DNA from 4 places in the Romboutsia sp. 1001713B170207_170306_H8 genome. Region 3 is predicted to be linked to each of the others. Evidence: riboswitches for the same ligand, from Rfam matches in the RefSeq annotation. Region 3 holds a riboswitch; each other region holds the start of a gene.

Region 1 (4,037 bases), on a different contig from region 3:
TTTTTTATGATTAAGGAAATTATATTGTATAAAATTCTGTGGATAAACTCTATGATGCAGGTGTATCAACATAACTGGTATTGAGCATAAAAAACATTTTGAGCAACGGACAAAGTCGTTGGCGATATGAACGAAGCGAATTTTTTATGCAAATTTTTAACATAAACTAGGAAACTTTGTCAGTAAATCCTTCTATAATATATGTAGGAGGTGAAAAAATGGATAAATTAATAATTATAGATAGTGGTCATAATGAATATGTATCAGGAAAACAATCACCAGATGGTACATTCAAAGAGTGGGGCTTTAATAATCAAATGCAATATAAACTTAAAAAAAGATGCGAAGATCATAATATAAGCGTATACCTAACAAATCCATCACCACAAGGTAAAGATGAAATAGGACTTACAAAAAGAGCAACTCTAGCAAACACATACTGGGCAAATCAAAACAAACCAAAAGCTTTATTCTTATCAATACATGCAAATGCATATCTATCATACTTTAACAGCGCAAGAGGAACAGAAACCTACACAGCAAGTAATGCAAGTACAAATTCAAAGAATGCAGCAAAATACGTTCAAGAAAACTTAGTAGATGCAATAAAGGCAATTGATAGTACTGCGAAAGATAGAGGTTTAAAAACTGCAGATTTTACAGTAATATATAAAGCCAATATGCCATCTATACTAGTAGAATATGCTTTTTATACAAATAAAGAAGATTTAGCAATATTGAATAATAATAAAGATGAAATGATAGAAGGAACTATGAAAGGTTTATGTAAATATTTTGGTATAACCTATAAAGCACCATCTGACTCAAATATAAATGATAACACAGATGATAATAATACTGATAATGGTACAATTTACTATAGGGTAGTTGTAGGAAGTTATACTAATAAAGAAAACGCAGAAGCTATGGTAGCAGAATTGAAGTCAAAAGGATACGATCCGTTTATAGTAGCTTATAAAAAAGAATAGTAAATTGAAAGTAGTCTATGAATTTAGGCTACTTTTAATTTACTTATGATATAATAAAAGTAGATAAATAGTAATTTATGGGAGTGTTACAAGAAAATAGGGGGGTATAATATGAGACATTTTAAGAAAATTGTCATTGGCTTATTAATATTACTATTAGCCATACCAACAATAGGATTTGGAACATTATATTTTAAGTTAAATTCTATATATGACAAAGAAGAAGCTGGTAAAATAGAAGTTGCAGAAGTTAAAGAAGGAATAACAAATATACTTTTAGTAGGAGTAGATGGAGACAATATAGATAGAGGGAATAGATCAGATGCTATGATAATACTTACTATAGATAGTAATAATAATGATATAAGACTTACATCACTAGCAAGAGATACATATGTAAATATTCCAGGGCATAGTACAGAGAAATTAACTCATGCATATGCATATGATGGTCCTAGTTTATTAATTCAAACTATTAAGGAAAATTTTGGTATAAGTATAGATAAATACGCTGCTGTTAATTTTAATTCATTTATAAATATAATTAATGAGTTAGGTGGAGTACAAATAGATATAAGTGAAGCTGAAGTAAGTCAAATAGATGGCATAAATGAAGCTGGAACACAAGCACTTACAGGAGAACAAGCATTAGCTTATAGTAGAATAAGATATATAGATAGTGCTTATCAAAGAGATAATAGACAAAGAACAGTATTACAAGCACTTTATAATAAGTTAACGAATGTAAGTAACGATGAGCTATTAGATATAGCGAATACTTTATTTAGATATACTAAAACAAATATGACTCCAATGGAAATTATAAGTGTTGGTACTCAGGCTATTAAAATTAAAGATACTGATTTTGATCAGTTGGAGTTTCCGCTTGAAGGTCATAGAAATGATACTATGATTAATAATGAAAAAGGATGGGTAATTGAATGGGAAGAAGAGTACAATAAAAAAGCTCTAAATGACTTTATATTTAATTACATTACATATATAAAAGAATACTAAAAATTATGCAGGCTTATTTGAATAGGTCTGCTTTTTAATTGTCGAATTAAACTTGTAATAAAATGGAATTAGATATAGAATAATTATTTATTTTGTAGAAAAAATAAGAATTTTTTATAAAAAAGTATTTTTTTGAAAAACGAAAGTAAGATATTATACCAATTATTTATTGAAAATTATACTAAATATGTATAACATAAACATATAAGTAGTAAAAACTTTAATATTTGAAATGGTGATATATATCCTGTAATTTGGGCATCTCGGATATATGGAGTTAGTGATGCAACCGGCTATATTTGACAAAAACTAGTTTTTGTTAGTATAGCTTTTTTTATTATAAAAAATAATACTAAAGTATAACGGATATATAGTAACAAGTATATGAATTATAAAAAAGTGTAATCAATAACTAAACAAAAGATTTATAGTATATGGTAAATTTGAGTGATTTAATATGTAAAAAATAAGACATATAATTAATACATAGTGAATAAAAGGGACTTTACGGAGGGTGTAATATATGAAGGGGATAATAATTTCAGAATCGTTAGTTATAAGAAAAGGAGTAGCAGAGATACTATCAAGTGAAAGTTGTATAGATATATTAGATGAAGGATATATGTGTACTGATATAAATAAAGATGCATACGATTTAGTTATATTTGACTTAAATAGAAATACTAAACAGTATATAGATTGTATAAAAGATATAAAAGAAAATGGAAATTCAAAAATAATGGTATTAGATTTTTATGAAGATACAAGATTATTCGCAAAGTGTATGAAAATTGGTGTAGATAGCTACATATTAGCAAATATAGAAGGTGAAGGAATAAAATATGCAGTAAGATTATTATCAAAAGGAAAAAAATACTTTGATTCAGACCTCGTAGAAAATTATATGAGAAAAGATAACTTAGAAGAAATAAAAGAGCTTACAAAAAGAGAAAAAGAAATTTTAATATGTATATCAAAAGGTAAAACTAATCATGAGATTGCTAATGAGCTATGTATAACAGAACATACAGTTAAAAAGCATACAAGCAATATTTTTGAAAAATTAAACTTAAGAGATAGAACTCATGCAGCGCTTTATGTGCATGAAAAAGGAATAATATAAAAAATTTAACTTTTGACACGATAAAAAAAATATGATAATATAGTGAAAGTCAATTAAATTAAGTAAGCCAGATGATCGCGGGTAGCATTAGCTACGTGAGGAAAGTCGGAGCTCCATAGAGCAAGGGTGCTAGATAACGTCTAGTGGGAGTGATCCTAAGGAAAGTGCAACAGAAAATAACCGCCAACTAGTTTGGTAAGGATGAAAAGGTGAGGTAAGAGCTCACCGTTGGCTAGGTGACTAGCCAAGCCGTGTAAACCCCACCCGGAGCAAGTCCAAGTTAGGGTAAATAGGGTGCTGCTCGTACCCTCCGGTAGGTAGGACGCTTGAGCCTATTGGTGACAATAGGCCTAGAAAGATGATCATCAAATACAGAACTCCGCTTATAGACTTGCTCAATTTAATGACATACACTAGCATAAGCTGGTGTTTTTTTTTACATAAATTTAAGTAATTAAATTAAAAGGGGAATTGGGGAAAATGAATATATTAGTAACAGGTGGGGCTGGATACATAGGTAGTCATACTGTAGTAGAGCTATTAAACTATAATTATGATGTAGTAGTTGTAGATAATTTTAGTAATAGTAGTCCAATTGTATTAGATAGAATTAGGGAAATATCTAAAAAGGATTTTAAATTTTATGAGGTGGATTTAACTAATAAAGAAGATTTAGAAATTGTATTTAAAGAAAATGAAATAGATGCTATAATACATTTTGCAGCATTAAAAGCTGTTGGAGAATCTGTAAAAAAACCATTAGATTATTACTATAACAATATTTTAAGTACTCTGTATTTATTCGATTTAATGAGAAAATATAGTGTATGTAAATTTGTGTTTAGTTCATCAGCAACTGTATATGGCCAACCTAAAAAGTGTCCTATAGTAGAAGATTTTCCGTTATC
Region 2 (4,037 bases), on a different contig from region 3:
AGCATATATTAGACAGAATGGAAATACTTTAAGTCATACAAGTATATCTGAATCTGGAAAAGCTGAATTTAGAAATCTAAAAACTGGAAACTATGAAGTAGATATAAGCTCTCTAGCAGGATTTGATATCAACTGTGATGATAAAAATGTAAATCTTAATTATGATAATAATGAACATACTAAGGTGTTTATAGTGAATTTAAACTCAGGCAATAAGGTTGCGATGACAGTTAAAGATTCATCTGGAACTATAAATAAGGTATATGATTCATCACAAAATTCAAGTAACTACAATATTAAATATGACCATGATGGATATGATGAAACATATAAACTTTATGGAAGATCGAGCGTAGAAATAAACTTCGAGGGACAAGCATTTAACTACTTAGAATATAGATTTGTAAATAAAGATAACAATCAAGGGACTACAGATTGGGTTGGTATGTATGCTGATAGTGATGTACTAGATCAACCAGGTAATCTAACACAGATGCCTTATGATGTATCTGACTTACCAACATTAAGTGGTAACAGCATATGGAGTAATAGAGATCTAGTTTTCAATACTAATAATGCATTTAATTCAGATACGGCGAATATAAGCATGGAAGTGTTCGAAAATGGAAGTGCAATAAATCCATATGTTAGCAGAGTAGAAGTAAATGGACAATTTATAAGATGGCAACCTAAAACTTATTTTGTAAAAGATCATAATGTAGGTGCATATGCAAATAATTATAAAGAAGCAAGAAAAACTTGGGGATATATAAAAGTACCTGAAAGTGGAAACTATAGCTTTGAAACTATTTCAGATGATGGAATATATGCAATGTTAACTGTGAATGGAAATACAAAAGTTATTGCAAATGACTTTACCCCAAGAGGAGCATGGTCTATATATAGTAATGAAAGTATTTATTTAGAAAAGGATAAATATTATCCTATATATATAGAATATTTTAACTGGGGAGGAAGCGCAGCTTTAGAAATAAAATATAAAAAAGATGGAGCAAGCTCATACACTAATATACCATCAGATTGGTTCTATCCATCGAATAGTAAAAACCCTATACAAGGAGGAAATAATACATTTACGGGTGCACAAAATGTAAACTTTCCGGAAGTTACAGGAACATATACTATTGAGTATAGAGTTGGAACTAAAAATAGTGAGTCTGATAAATTTAATATATTAAGAACAGGCTCGTTTGGAGAGTTTGCTATAGAAAATAGATTTAACTTAACTAAGAGTACTGATGTATATCAAGTCAGCGTGGGGGATAATCTTAATATTAATTATGAATTAGATCCTAAGGATATAACTCTTAGAGAGCTATACAAGATAAGCGGAAATGAATTAAAAAATAAAGGTAATATACCAGAATCATTAACTATAAAGGATATTAGATTAAGTGATGTGCTTCCAGATGGACTAGAATATATAAATAGTAATGAAGATTTAGGTGGCGTATTTAGTATTAATTACAGGTTGAATAAAACTGGATCAAAAAGTGAATGGAAGTATGAAGCTGATGTTGTAAATATAAATGTGTCGGTTAAAGCCAAGACAATACAAGAGATTGTATTTGAAGAAAATAGTGGATATATTAATTATGGAGATGTAACACTAGATGAAACATCAGGATATTTATGGAAAAAGGATTATTTTAATGGAACGACAGTAAGTGTCATAGATTCCAGTGAAATAATAGCTCATGGTAAATATGAAAATAATTCTACAATAGGAAGCCAGCAAGTTAATATAATGAAAAATATGTATTATACACTGGGTATAAGTATAGATATAAGGAATGAAAATAATATTCTAAATATATTACTTGATAATGATATAGATGTTAATAGTAGTAGCGTGCTTGTATATAAATGTAATGAAAATGGCGAAATACAAGGTAGAGATAATAATGTGAGTATAACTATAGATCAAGATTCTGGATACATTGAACTTAAAAACTTTAATCCTGGCAAATATATAGTTACATATAGTGTAAAGTCAATATCTGATGGAACTATTCGAGCTAGTTTATTTAATTCAAGCGGGAATATTATAAATAGTAAAGATGTTAAATTAAATTTACAATCACAGGAATTACCTGACTTATTTTAAAAATATAAATTAATTTTTATTGATAAGGTAACTTTTAATTTTAAAAGTTATCTTATTTTATTTTGTAAAATTATAAATAATACAAAAGTATAATTTCGACTTAATAATAAGTATAAAAATGCTTGCTAAAGAATGGAATAAATGATACAATTTTGGTATAAAATGGAATGAGATACGGAGAAACATATTCTTTATTTGGGCACCTGGAATATGTAGAGTAAGTGGTGCAACCGGCTATTAAGATTTTGTTTTAGACAAAGCATAATAGTCATTTTTTATGTTTTCAAAGGGGTTATTCCAGTGAGAAAATTATGATAAATTTTGGAGGGAAATTATGTTAAACAAAAAGAAAAATAATAAAGGTTTCACATTAGTGGAATTATTAGTAGTAATAGCTATTATAGGTATATTAGCAGTAGTAGCAGTACCAGCATTATTCAATAATATACAAAAGGCAAGAATTTCAGAATTAGAATCAGATATAAGTGCTATAAAATCAGCAGCAGCAACAAGTTATGCTGATACAGGAGCGTATCCAACTGATGGAAACTCACCGAAGACTACAGTGGGAACGAATACATCTACAGATGCATTTGCTGGATTAATAGATGATTTAGGAAAGCCACTAGGAGCTTCATATGTTTTATCAGGTGCATCAGCTACACCAAGCGATTTAGTTCTTTCTATAACTACTACGAGCAAAATAAATGCAGCAGGAATAGAAAAGTTAAAGTCTGATTTTGGAAACTTAACAAATGCAGAAGTAGGAACAGCAGATGGGACTACAGCGAAGCCAATAAAAATAGTTTTAATTGACTATAATCAAAATGGAATAGATAAATAATTAATAAAGAACCGAAGGTTTATATTTTACCTTCGGTTCTTTATTAATTAATATGAACTAAATTTTAATATTTTGATTAAAAAATTATTTATTAGGAGAAGAATAACCAATAGATACTTTGATAAGATAATAAGGAGTAATAAATGAATATATTTGACTTATTAAATAAATCAATACAATTAAGATCATCAGATATACACATAACAGTAGGGAGCGTTCCAACTGTAAGAAGTAAAGGAAAATTTATAAAGTTATCTGAATACACATTAACATCAGAAGATACAAAAAACATGGTACAACAAATTACTTCAGAAAAAAACTTCAGAAAAATAGAAGAAGAAGGCGAATGTGATTTTTCAATATCACTAGAAAGTGGAGAACGATTCAGAGTAAATGCCTACAAACAAAAAGGAAACTACGCAATAGCACTAAGAACAATAAGTTCAGAAATACCAAACTTTAACACACTAGGATTACCTCAAACATTAAAAACATTCACAGAAAAACAAAAAGGATTGGTATTAGTAACAGGCCCAACAGGAAGTGGTAAATCTACAACACTAGCAAGCCTTCTAGATATAATAAACACAAATAGACAATCACATATAATAACAATAGAAGATCCAATAGAATACGTACACAACCACAAAAACAGCATAGTAAATCAAAGAGAAATAGGAAATGATACAAAATCATTTAATTCGGCACTTAGAGCAATACTTCGTCAAGATCCAGATGTAATATTAATAGGAGAAATGCGTGATCCGGAAACAATATCAATAGCCCTTACAGCAGCAGAGACAGGACATTTAGTATTCTCAACACTACATACAATAGGGGCAGCAAAAACTATAGATAGAATAATAGACAGTTTTCCATCAGAACAACAGCAACAAATTAGAATGCAATTATCAACTGTAATAGAAGGAGTTGTTTCACAACAATTAATACCAACATCAGATGGTGAAGGAAGAGTAGCAGCTCTTGAAGTGATGACAGTAACACCTGCAATAAGAAATCTTATAAGAGAAGGAAAAAACCATCAAATTCAAAGCTCTATACAAA
Region 3 (4,037 bases):
TTGCATTAATCTTATTGTTCCTCTAATATTAGTAGAATCATTTGTAAGGTCACTTTCGTCATCTTTTAATCCTGCAAATGTAATGGCTTCTTCTAATTGACTATCCCAAGTAGCAATACTTTCTTCAATATCAATTCCTTCATTTACATATACTTGGTACGCTGCTTTTGCAGTTCCTGTAAGCATCAATCTTTTTGTATTAAACTCAAATATATCTACAGTTGTATCTGGATTTTCATCTAATTTTTTCTTATATTCTTTTAACTCTTTTAAAAATTCTTCTTGGTTATCACCAGTATTAAATAGTGGGAATTTTTCTCCTCCATCTATACGAACTACTGGTGCCTTTCCTTGTTGTTCTTCTGTATATTTATTTACTAAGTATACAGCTCCACCTTTAGCACTTTTTTGAGACCAACTATCACTATAAATTTCTGGTACTACTATTGTGTTCATACCTTTCTTTAATTGATAGTTTCTTCTCCAATTGCCATAGTGACCTTCCTGTTGTGAAAATACTATTGATGGTAGTGGTTTGCCATCTTCTGCTTCAACAAATATATTAAATACTTCTCCTGGTTTTGCAACTATCCCAGTTGATTGAAAGTCATTTCCAAAACTTGACATAAGTAAATTATTTGTAGCTTTTAAGTGTGTATCACCATTTTGCATTACTGTAAAAGTACTATCTGAATAATCTTTATCACCTTGTAGAATTTCCTTAGCTAAGTCTATAGCATATATTAGTTGATCTTTTAAAGGATGATTATTAACTTCTTTTTCTAAATCATTTATTACATCTATATTGTTATATTCATCTTTTAACTTAACCATTGTACCATCTGTAAATATATTATTTATAATACTTGGTAATGAGTCTTCTTTATATAACCAAAATACAGAGCAGGCTGCTTGATTTAAATTTCCTTTTTTAAATACAAACTTTATTCTTTTAAATTCAGTTGGTTCAAAAGTTATTTCTTTTATATCATGGCTTGCTGCTTGCTCTCCTGTAGCTACTAATTTAAAGGTATCACCTTTAGTAGTGTTTGATGCATATATCTCAAATTCTTCTGCATAACCTTTTTGCCACGATGGAGTTCCACCATATATTAACCTATCTAAAACTGTAGCTTCTTTTAACTGTACTACTATTTCATTTTTAAAATCATCACTATTATTTTTTCTAGATGCCCAGTATGTTTTAGTATCATTATCAAAAGCTTTCATTAAAGCTTCACTGCTAGACCCATCATTACTGCTTATTTTTTCTATTTCTGAATTATCTACTTTAAATGCTTTGTTATAGATTTCCTCATATTTTCAATTAACTTTTTCAAATTTTTGAATTTGAGCATTTTGACTTTCTATATTATTTTCTTCTTTAAGTAATATCTTTGCATTTTCTATATCTTCTTTAAATTCATTATAAAGAACATGATTTTTTATTTCATTTTCTAAAGCTTCTATTTTTTCAATAGTATTAAACTCATCACTTACAACACTCATAGTGCTATCTGCAAATAATCTATTTATCTTATCAGCTAACTCATCTTCTTTATATAGCATAAATTCTGAAGCTGATGCCCAATTTTGATTAGCTTTTTTAAACTTAAACTTTATTCTTTTAAACTCTGCTTTATCAAACTTTATTTCAACTATATCTGAAGTAGATCCTGAATACTTTCCATGACTTACTACAGTAAAATCATCACCATCATCTGTAAGTGAAGAATATATTTCAAATTCTTGAGCAAATCCTTTTCCCTTAGCTGAATCTTGTCTTGCTCCATATACTATTCTGTTTAAACTTGTAATTTCATCTAGTGTAATTATTACCTCATTTTCAAAACTTGAACTATTAACCTTATTAGTCTCCCAGTGGGTACTGAAGTCTTCATCTATAGCTTTAGTTATTACTGATGATGGGTAATTTCCTCCGTTATTAGTTATTGAAATTATTTTTGAGTTATCTAATTTAAAAGATTTATTATATTCTTCTAAATAGCTGCTATTAAGTAAATTAAATTTACTTACTTTAGCTTGATTTGATTGTATATCTTGATTATTTTTATCTGATATATTTTGGACTACGTTATTGTCCCCCAATTCATGTGCTAAAACACCTATAGTGCTTGCTGAAAAGTTTGTAATGATTGCTGCCATAGTTAACGCTGCTATTTTTCTTTTGTGCATATTTATCCTCCTGAATAATTCTCCCTCAGAAGTACATTATTTAGGCATAAAAAAAGTTACTCATAAAGAGTAACTTGAAATAGACCTAATAATTTCATACTAAGCTTAAAACAAAAAGTATAATGTACTATTTGGCAACTGGCTGACATAGTAAAAAAACCTTAGTCCCTATAGCTTTGTGTCCCTAAGTTTCCTTAGGTTTACCTATTAAATTTATTCAGTATTTTACCATTATTTTTTATATTATGTCAATTACTGTTATATTATTTACACTAAAATTATAAATAATTCAATTCATTTTATAACAGCTATCTTTCCCTAGTATCAAGAACAAATGTAATCTGTGTTATATAATTATCGACTTTATCTTCGTATGTCATATAAACAGTATGTATCCCCGAATAAAAATCTGTTGTGTCAAATGATATTTTTCCATTTTCATCTACGCATTCTTCTACGTTTAAAGTTGTTAAGTCCCATGTTCTATTATCTTTTATGATTATAGACGTTAGAGTTAATTTTTCACCATTTCTGTTTAAAACGTCGTAGTCTACAGTGACTTTTTTATCTTTTGCCAAAACCCAATCCTCTGTTATTATTTGCGGGTGTGCCTTTAGGTTTGTCAAATTTTTAAGGTCTTTTAATGGTGATAAATCTTTTATTTTGTTATTTTCTATGTTTAGTGATTCTAGATTCACAGCGTATTGTAAACCTTCTAAACTTTGAACATTTTTAACTGTTAGTGAAACAAGCTCCCTCATATCACCTAATCTTACTTCACCTTGTAGACCAAGTTCTTGTTGTATACTTAATTTAAGATTTTTATCTTTTATTTGTATTATTTGACTTAAGTCTATTTCTACCGCAGAATTGATTGCTTTTCTTATCTCCTCTACTGCTGTATCTATTTTAGTTTGATTGTTAGAACTTAAAGTTTTTTCACCATTTTCTATAGCATTTTTTATAGTTTTTGCAGATTCTTCAGTGTAATTCCCTAAATCCAAGGCCCTAGCTTCTTCTAAAACTTCTTCTAATTTGCTTAAATCAAATTCAGAAAAATTTCTAAATTTAGCATCTGCCCAGTCGGCATGATCCCAAGTGTCTCCGCTATCAGCTACATCTACTACTAGTTTGATTTCGCTAGAATTTCTAACATCAACAATTAAGTGCTGTTTTGGTGTATTTGATTTCATAATAGGTGTTTCTGCCTTTAAAACCCCATCTACGTACACCTTAAATATAACACTTGATGCTTGTTGACCTGCTACAAATTGATCAAGTCCAACCCAAGCATCGAATATATCGTAACCTGTTGAATCGTAAACTATTTCTGAGTAAGCGTGAGTTCCTATACCCTTTTTAAAAACTTCAACGTATCCATCTTCATTTAAAAGTTTTATAGGTTCTTGTCTTACTGATTTATCTTTTCCTATGTAACCTGAACCTATTGTTGCAGATTTCCAATTTAAATCAGATAAATAAGTTTCTTTATCTGTAACTACTACTGTTCTTGTAAATTGGGCTTTGTTTCCATCACTATCTTTTACAGAACAAGTTACGTTAAATATACCTGTATTTCCTTTAATATAATCTGATTCTACTTCTATTTTAGAAGTTAAATCACCATCTTCACCATCTGTAACACTTATTCCTTTAATTAAATCAATTTCTTCATTTATATTAAATGCTACACTCTCGTCACCTTTGAATTTTGGCTTACCATTGCTTGTTGTTAGTTTAGGATTAACTATTATACAGTGATCACTCGTATTTCCATTACCACCATCATGTACTTCTATTACTAATTCTTTCACTCCAGAAACTGGAATATTTATATAAGC
Region 4 (4,037 bases), 100 kb from region 3:
TCTCTCCTTCTAATATTCTATCAACACTTACACAAAAGATTTCTGCTAACTCTGAAAGTAATGATATATCTGGACATCCTAATCCTCTTTCCCATTTACTTATTGTTTTATCACTAATATTCATTAAATCAGCTACTTGTTTTTGTGTCATGTTCTTTTCTTTTCTTAGATTATATATTAATTTACCTATTTTTTTACAGTCCATTAACATCACTCCTTAGATATAATTTAAACTATTTAGTAAAATCATTCAATAAACTCTCCGTAGAGTTTTCTCTTAATCTATAGGTTCTGCTCTAATATAGTAATAGTCTTAAACATATGATTTTTCATTATAATAATATATTATTTTCTTATATTCCCTTTATAAATCTATCGAGTTATAATATTTTTCCCTGTTTATAACCTCTTGATTATCATTATTAATTTCTATATATACAGGACCTGTTGAGAATTCAATCTTTCATTAGCTTTAAATGTTTTATTTATTTCTAAACCTATGTAATATAAATTACCTGTATCACCTTTAGTTATTATATGCTCTCCTACTTCTAATTCCATTTCTATAACTCCGTTATTTGCAGTATATTCTTGTCCATCAATCACCACGTCTTTATTAAATGTTGAATTTAATACCAATATAAGTTTTGAATTATTTTCAGTTATAAATTTAATACTTGTTGAAGACTCCATTTTTAAGCATTTAGTAAGTTTTAAATCATTATATTTTACTGTTACTTTCGTACTTGAAAGATTTCCTGATATATCAAAGAAGTTACTACTTTTATTATCCGTTGTAAAGTTATGCTTAACTATTATTGATTCATCAGGAGTCGATGGTGTTTGATCTACTTCTGGTTTTTCCGGTTCTTCTGGTGTAACTGGTGGAATTTCTTCAGGTTGTTGTGGTTCATCTGGTATTACTGGCTCTAATGTTTCTATTGATCCACCACCAATAGAAATTAATTGACTTTTGTATCCTTTGATTGCATTCATTAACTCTATATTTACGCTAGAACTAATATCATCAGCACTTGTAAATTTCCACTCAAAATCTCCACCATTTACTCTTCCTGAATAGTTTGTAACAATACCTCTTACATCTTCTATATTATCTGGAGTATACTCATACATTTTAGAACTTGTATCAAAGTTATTATATGTATTTGCTCCACTTAAAGTCTTATATGTACTTGGAACTATTTCATTTCTCGAAATTGCTAAATAAGCATCAAACTGTGTTGAATTTTGACTTGCATATACAATTCTTGATTCACCTGATATCTTGTTGTTATATGCTTTGATCATACCACCAGATTCACCTGAGAAGTTTCCTTTACCATTTCCATATATATCACTGCCTTGTAATGAAATAAGCATTGGATATTTAGTATTTCTAAAATCACTAGCTTCTACGAAAGCTGAACTGCCTTTAGTTACCCCAACTCCATATTTTGAATTTCCATCAAAATAATTATTATAAATATGCACTGTACCGACTCTTATTCTAGGATGCCTTGAGTCTGAATGATCAAACCAATTATGATGATACGTTACAAAAAACTCTTCAGTATCACTCATTCCACAAAGTGAAGCTTTACCCGAATCATAAAAATGGTTGTATGAAATTGTTACATAGGTTGATTTTCCCTTAACATCAGCTGAACCATCTCCTTTTGCCTGGTCTACATCACTTCCTGCACTTCCATAGAATATATCATTATTATGAATCCATATATTCTCATTACCTGTATCCAGTGAAATTGCATCATCTGGGAATAACATTATACCAACATTTCTTAATTCTACATTATGAGAATCTCTAATTAAAAATCCCCATTTATATACTGTAGTATCCTCTCCTACACCTTCAAAAGTAACATTATATATTCCCTTTAATTGTAAATATCCACTTGAATTAAGTCCTATAATATCTGATCCTTTTATTTCTCCAATCATACGTATTATTAAAGGTGTTTTATCATAACCTTTTGGACGTTTTTATAGTATATCTACTATACCTGTACATTTAGTTTTACTACCTTTGCTATTAGTAATAACATCTAACGTTACTGTATTAACATTTTCTGATGTTATATATATTATTTTTGAATCATTCTTAACTGTTCCATTATCATTATATCCTCCTGAGCTAGTCTTCATAGGAGATTCTTTAGAGAACCCAAAACCTTCTCTTGTATGATTTTTAACTTCTATATCTGTTATTATTCCTTGTAAAGATACCTCTTCTTTATTATCTATTGTAGGAATTACTTTTATAATGTATTCGCCTTCTGAAAGCCCCAGTATATCTGCTCTAAAATATGATGAGTATTGCCTTATTAGTTCATCGTCTATTTTTTTATATTTATAATATGATTCAGAGGCTAGCTTATAATAAACATTATACCCTTTAGCCTCTTTTATCGGCTTCCATTCAACACTTATACTTTCTAACCATCCTTTACTTTCTAATATAGAAACTTTGCTTAATTGAGTTATATGGCCTGTATTATTCTCTATTGCACTTGCAATAATAGCTACATTAGTAGATATTATTGACGCTATAGTCATAGATGCTATAGCTTTTGATAAAATTTTCATCTTCAAATTTAAATCTCCCTTTTATAAATTTATTGTAGCTAAGGGTATTCCGGTAAAATCTTAATTCTTTAGTTTTATTTTGCAATAAAAAAACTATCCTAACTTAAGAAAGAGGATAGTTTCCATATAAATCATTACAACCTAATCTATATTTAATTAAATATATTAAATAAATATAATCTTATTTTATAAGAACAAAGAATAAATATTCTTCGGCAACTGGCTGGCATAGTAATAATTACCTTAGCCCCTTTAGCTTTGCGTCTTTGGATTTCTCCAAATTTGCCATTATTTTATTGTAAAAACAATTTATCATATATTTATATCTATTTCAATAGAATATCTTTATAAGAATAACAATACTAGAAAATTTTTTCTAGTATTGTTATTTTTATTATGTTCCGCAATAAGTTCTATAAGGACAATTTGATGGCTTAGGTAATTTAGAATACTCTTCTTGTTTTTTTGAATGTTCATATGGTTTAGATAGAACCTCAAGAAGTCTTTTCATAACATTAAGATTACCTTTATTAGCAGCATCAAGAGCTTCTTCAACTCTATGATTTCTTGGAATTACAGCTGGATTTGAATTCATCATTAGTCCTTTAACCATTTCTTTTGACTTTCCTTGTCTTTGTAATCTTTCCTGCCATAATTTATACCAATATTTAAATTCCTGACTATTATACATTGAACTTTCTTTATTATTATCAAATGTTAATGAGATAAATGTATTAGTATAATCTTCATTATACTTCTCCATCATATTAAGCAAATCTTTAATAATAGATTTATCTTCAACCTCTTCATCAAATAATCCAAGCTTAGACCTCATTATAGATATCCAATTTGAATAATATATCTCAGAAAAGTTAGAAATAGCATTTTGAGCTATTTGTATAGCTTTATTCCTATCTTCATTTAGCAAAGGTAATAATGATTCTGCAAATCTACATAAGTTCCACTCTGTCATAATAGGTTGATTTTTATATGAATATCTTCCATTTCTATCTATAGAACTAAATACAGTATTAGGATTGTATTCATCCATAAATGCACATGGCCCATAGTCAATTGTTTCTCCACTTATAGTCATATTATCCGTATTCATAACTCCATGTATAAAACCTACACATTGCCACTTAGAAACAAGACTTGCTTGAGATTTTATAACCTCATTAAGTAGATTAATATATTTATTACTATCATCTTTGATATGAGGAAAATGTCTTTTTAAACAGTAATCAGCTAAATCTTTAAGTTGTTGGTGTGACCCAAAGCTCGATACATATTGAAATGTACCAAATCTAATATGACTTGAAGCAACTCTAGTTAATATTGCACCTTTTTTTATATCTTCTCTAATTACTGGATCACCAGTTTTAACTACAGCTAAGCTACGCGTAGTAGGAATTCCGAGTCCATACATTGCT

Evidence for each region. Region 3 has a riboswitch for cyclic di-GMP ahead of I2A66_RS17140 (discoidin domain-containing protein). Riboswitches for the same ligand answer to the same signal wherever they lie in the genome.
Region 1: another riboswitch for cyclic di-GMP. It lies ahead of I2A66_RS00190 (response regulator transcription factor); the one in region 3 lies ahead of I2A66_RS17140 (discoidin domain-containing protein).
Region 2: another riboswitch for cyclic di-GMP. It lies ahead of I2A66_RS13680 (type II secretion system protein); the one in region 3 lies ahead of I2A66_RS17140 (discoidin domain-containing protein).
Region 4: another riboswitch for cyclic di-GMP. It lies ahead of I2A66_RS17125 (hypothetical protein); the one in region 3 lies ahead of I2A66_RS17140 (discoidin domain-containing protein).

The regions. Positions count from the first base shown of each region.
Region 1 is NZ_JADNAX010000001.1:38,716-42,752, forward strand. Features, by position in the region: gene I2A66_RS00180 (N-acetylmuramoyl-L-alanine amidase) at 219-989, shown strand; gene I2A66_RS00185 (LCP family protein) at 1,101-2,006, shown strand; cyclic di-GMP riboswitch class II at 2,226-2,309, shown strand; gene I2A66_RS00190 (response regulator transcription factor) at 2,530-3,129, shown strand; RNA gene rnpB (RNase P RNA component class A) at 3,189-3,531, shown strand; gene galE (UDP-glucose 4-epimerase GalE) at 3,610-4,037, shown strand, end outside.
Region 2 is NZ_JADNAX010000009.1:37,888-41,924, forward strand. Features, by position in the region: gene I2A66_RS13675 (DUF5057 domain-containing protein) at 1-2,128, shown strand, start outside; cyclic di-GMP riboswitch class II at 2,290-2,373, shown strand; gene I2A66_RS13680 (type II secretion system protein) at 2,463-2,972, shown strand; gene I2A66_RS13685 (type IV pilus twitching motility protein PilT) at 3,116-4,037, shown strand, end outside.
Region 3 is NZ_JADNAX010000002.1:244,175-248,211, forward strand. Features, by position in the region: partial or broken gene I2A66_RS17135 (discoidin domain-containing protein) at 1-1,230, opposite strand, end outside; gene I2A66_RS17140 (discoidin domain-containing protein) at 1,324-2,196, opposite strand; cyclic di-GMP riboswitch class I at 2,327-2,411, opposite strand; gene I2A66_RS05840 (NPCBM/NEW2 domain-containing protein) at 2,505-4,037, opposite strand, start outside.
Region 4 is NZ_JADNAX010000002.1:140,009-144,045, forward strand. Features, by position in the region: gene I2A66_RS05355 (helix-turn-helix domain-containing protein) at 1-205, opposite strand, end outside; gene I2A66_RS17120 (pectate lyase family protein) at 430-1,959, opposite strand; gene I2A66_RS17125 (hypothetical protein) at 2,002-2,610, opposite strand; cyclic di-GMP riboswitch class I at 2,816-2,901, opposite strand; gene I2A66_RS05365 (protein adenylyltransferase SelO) at 2,999-4,037, opposite strand, start outside.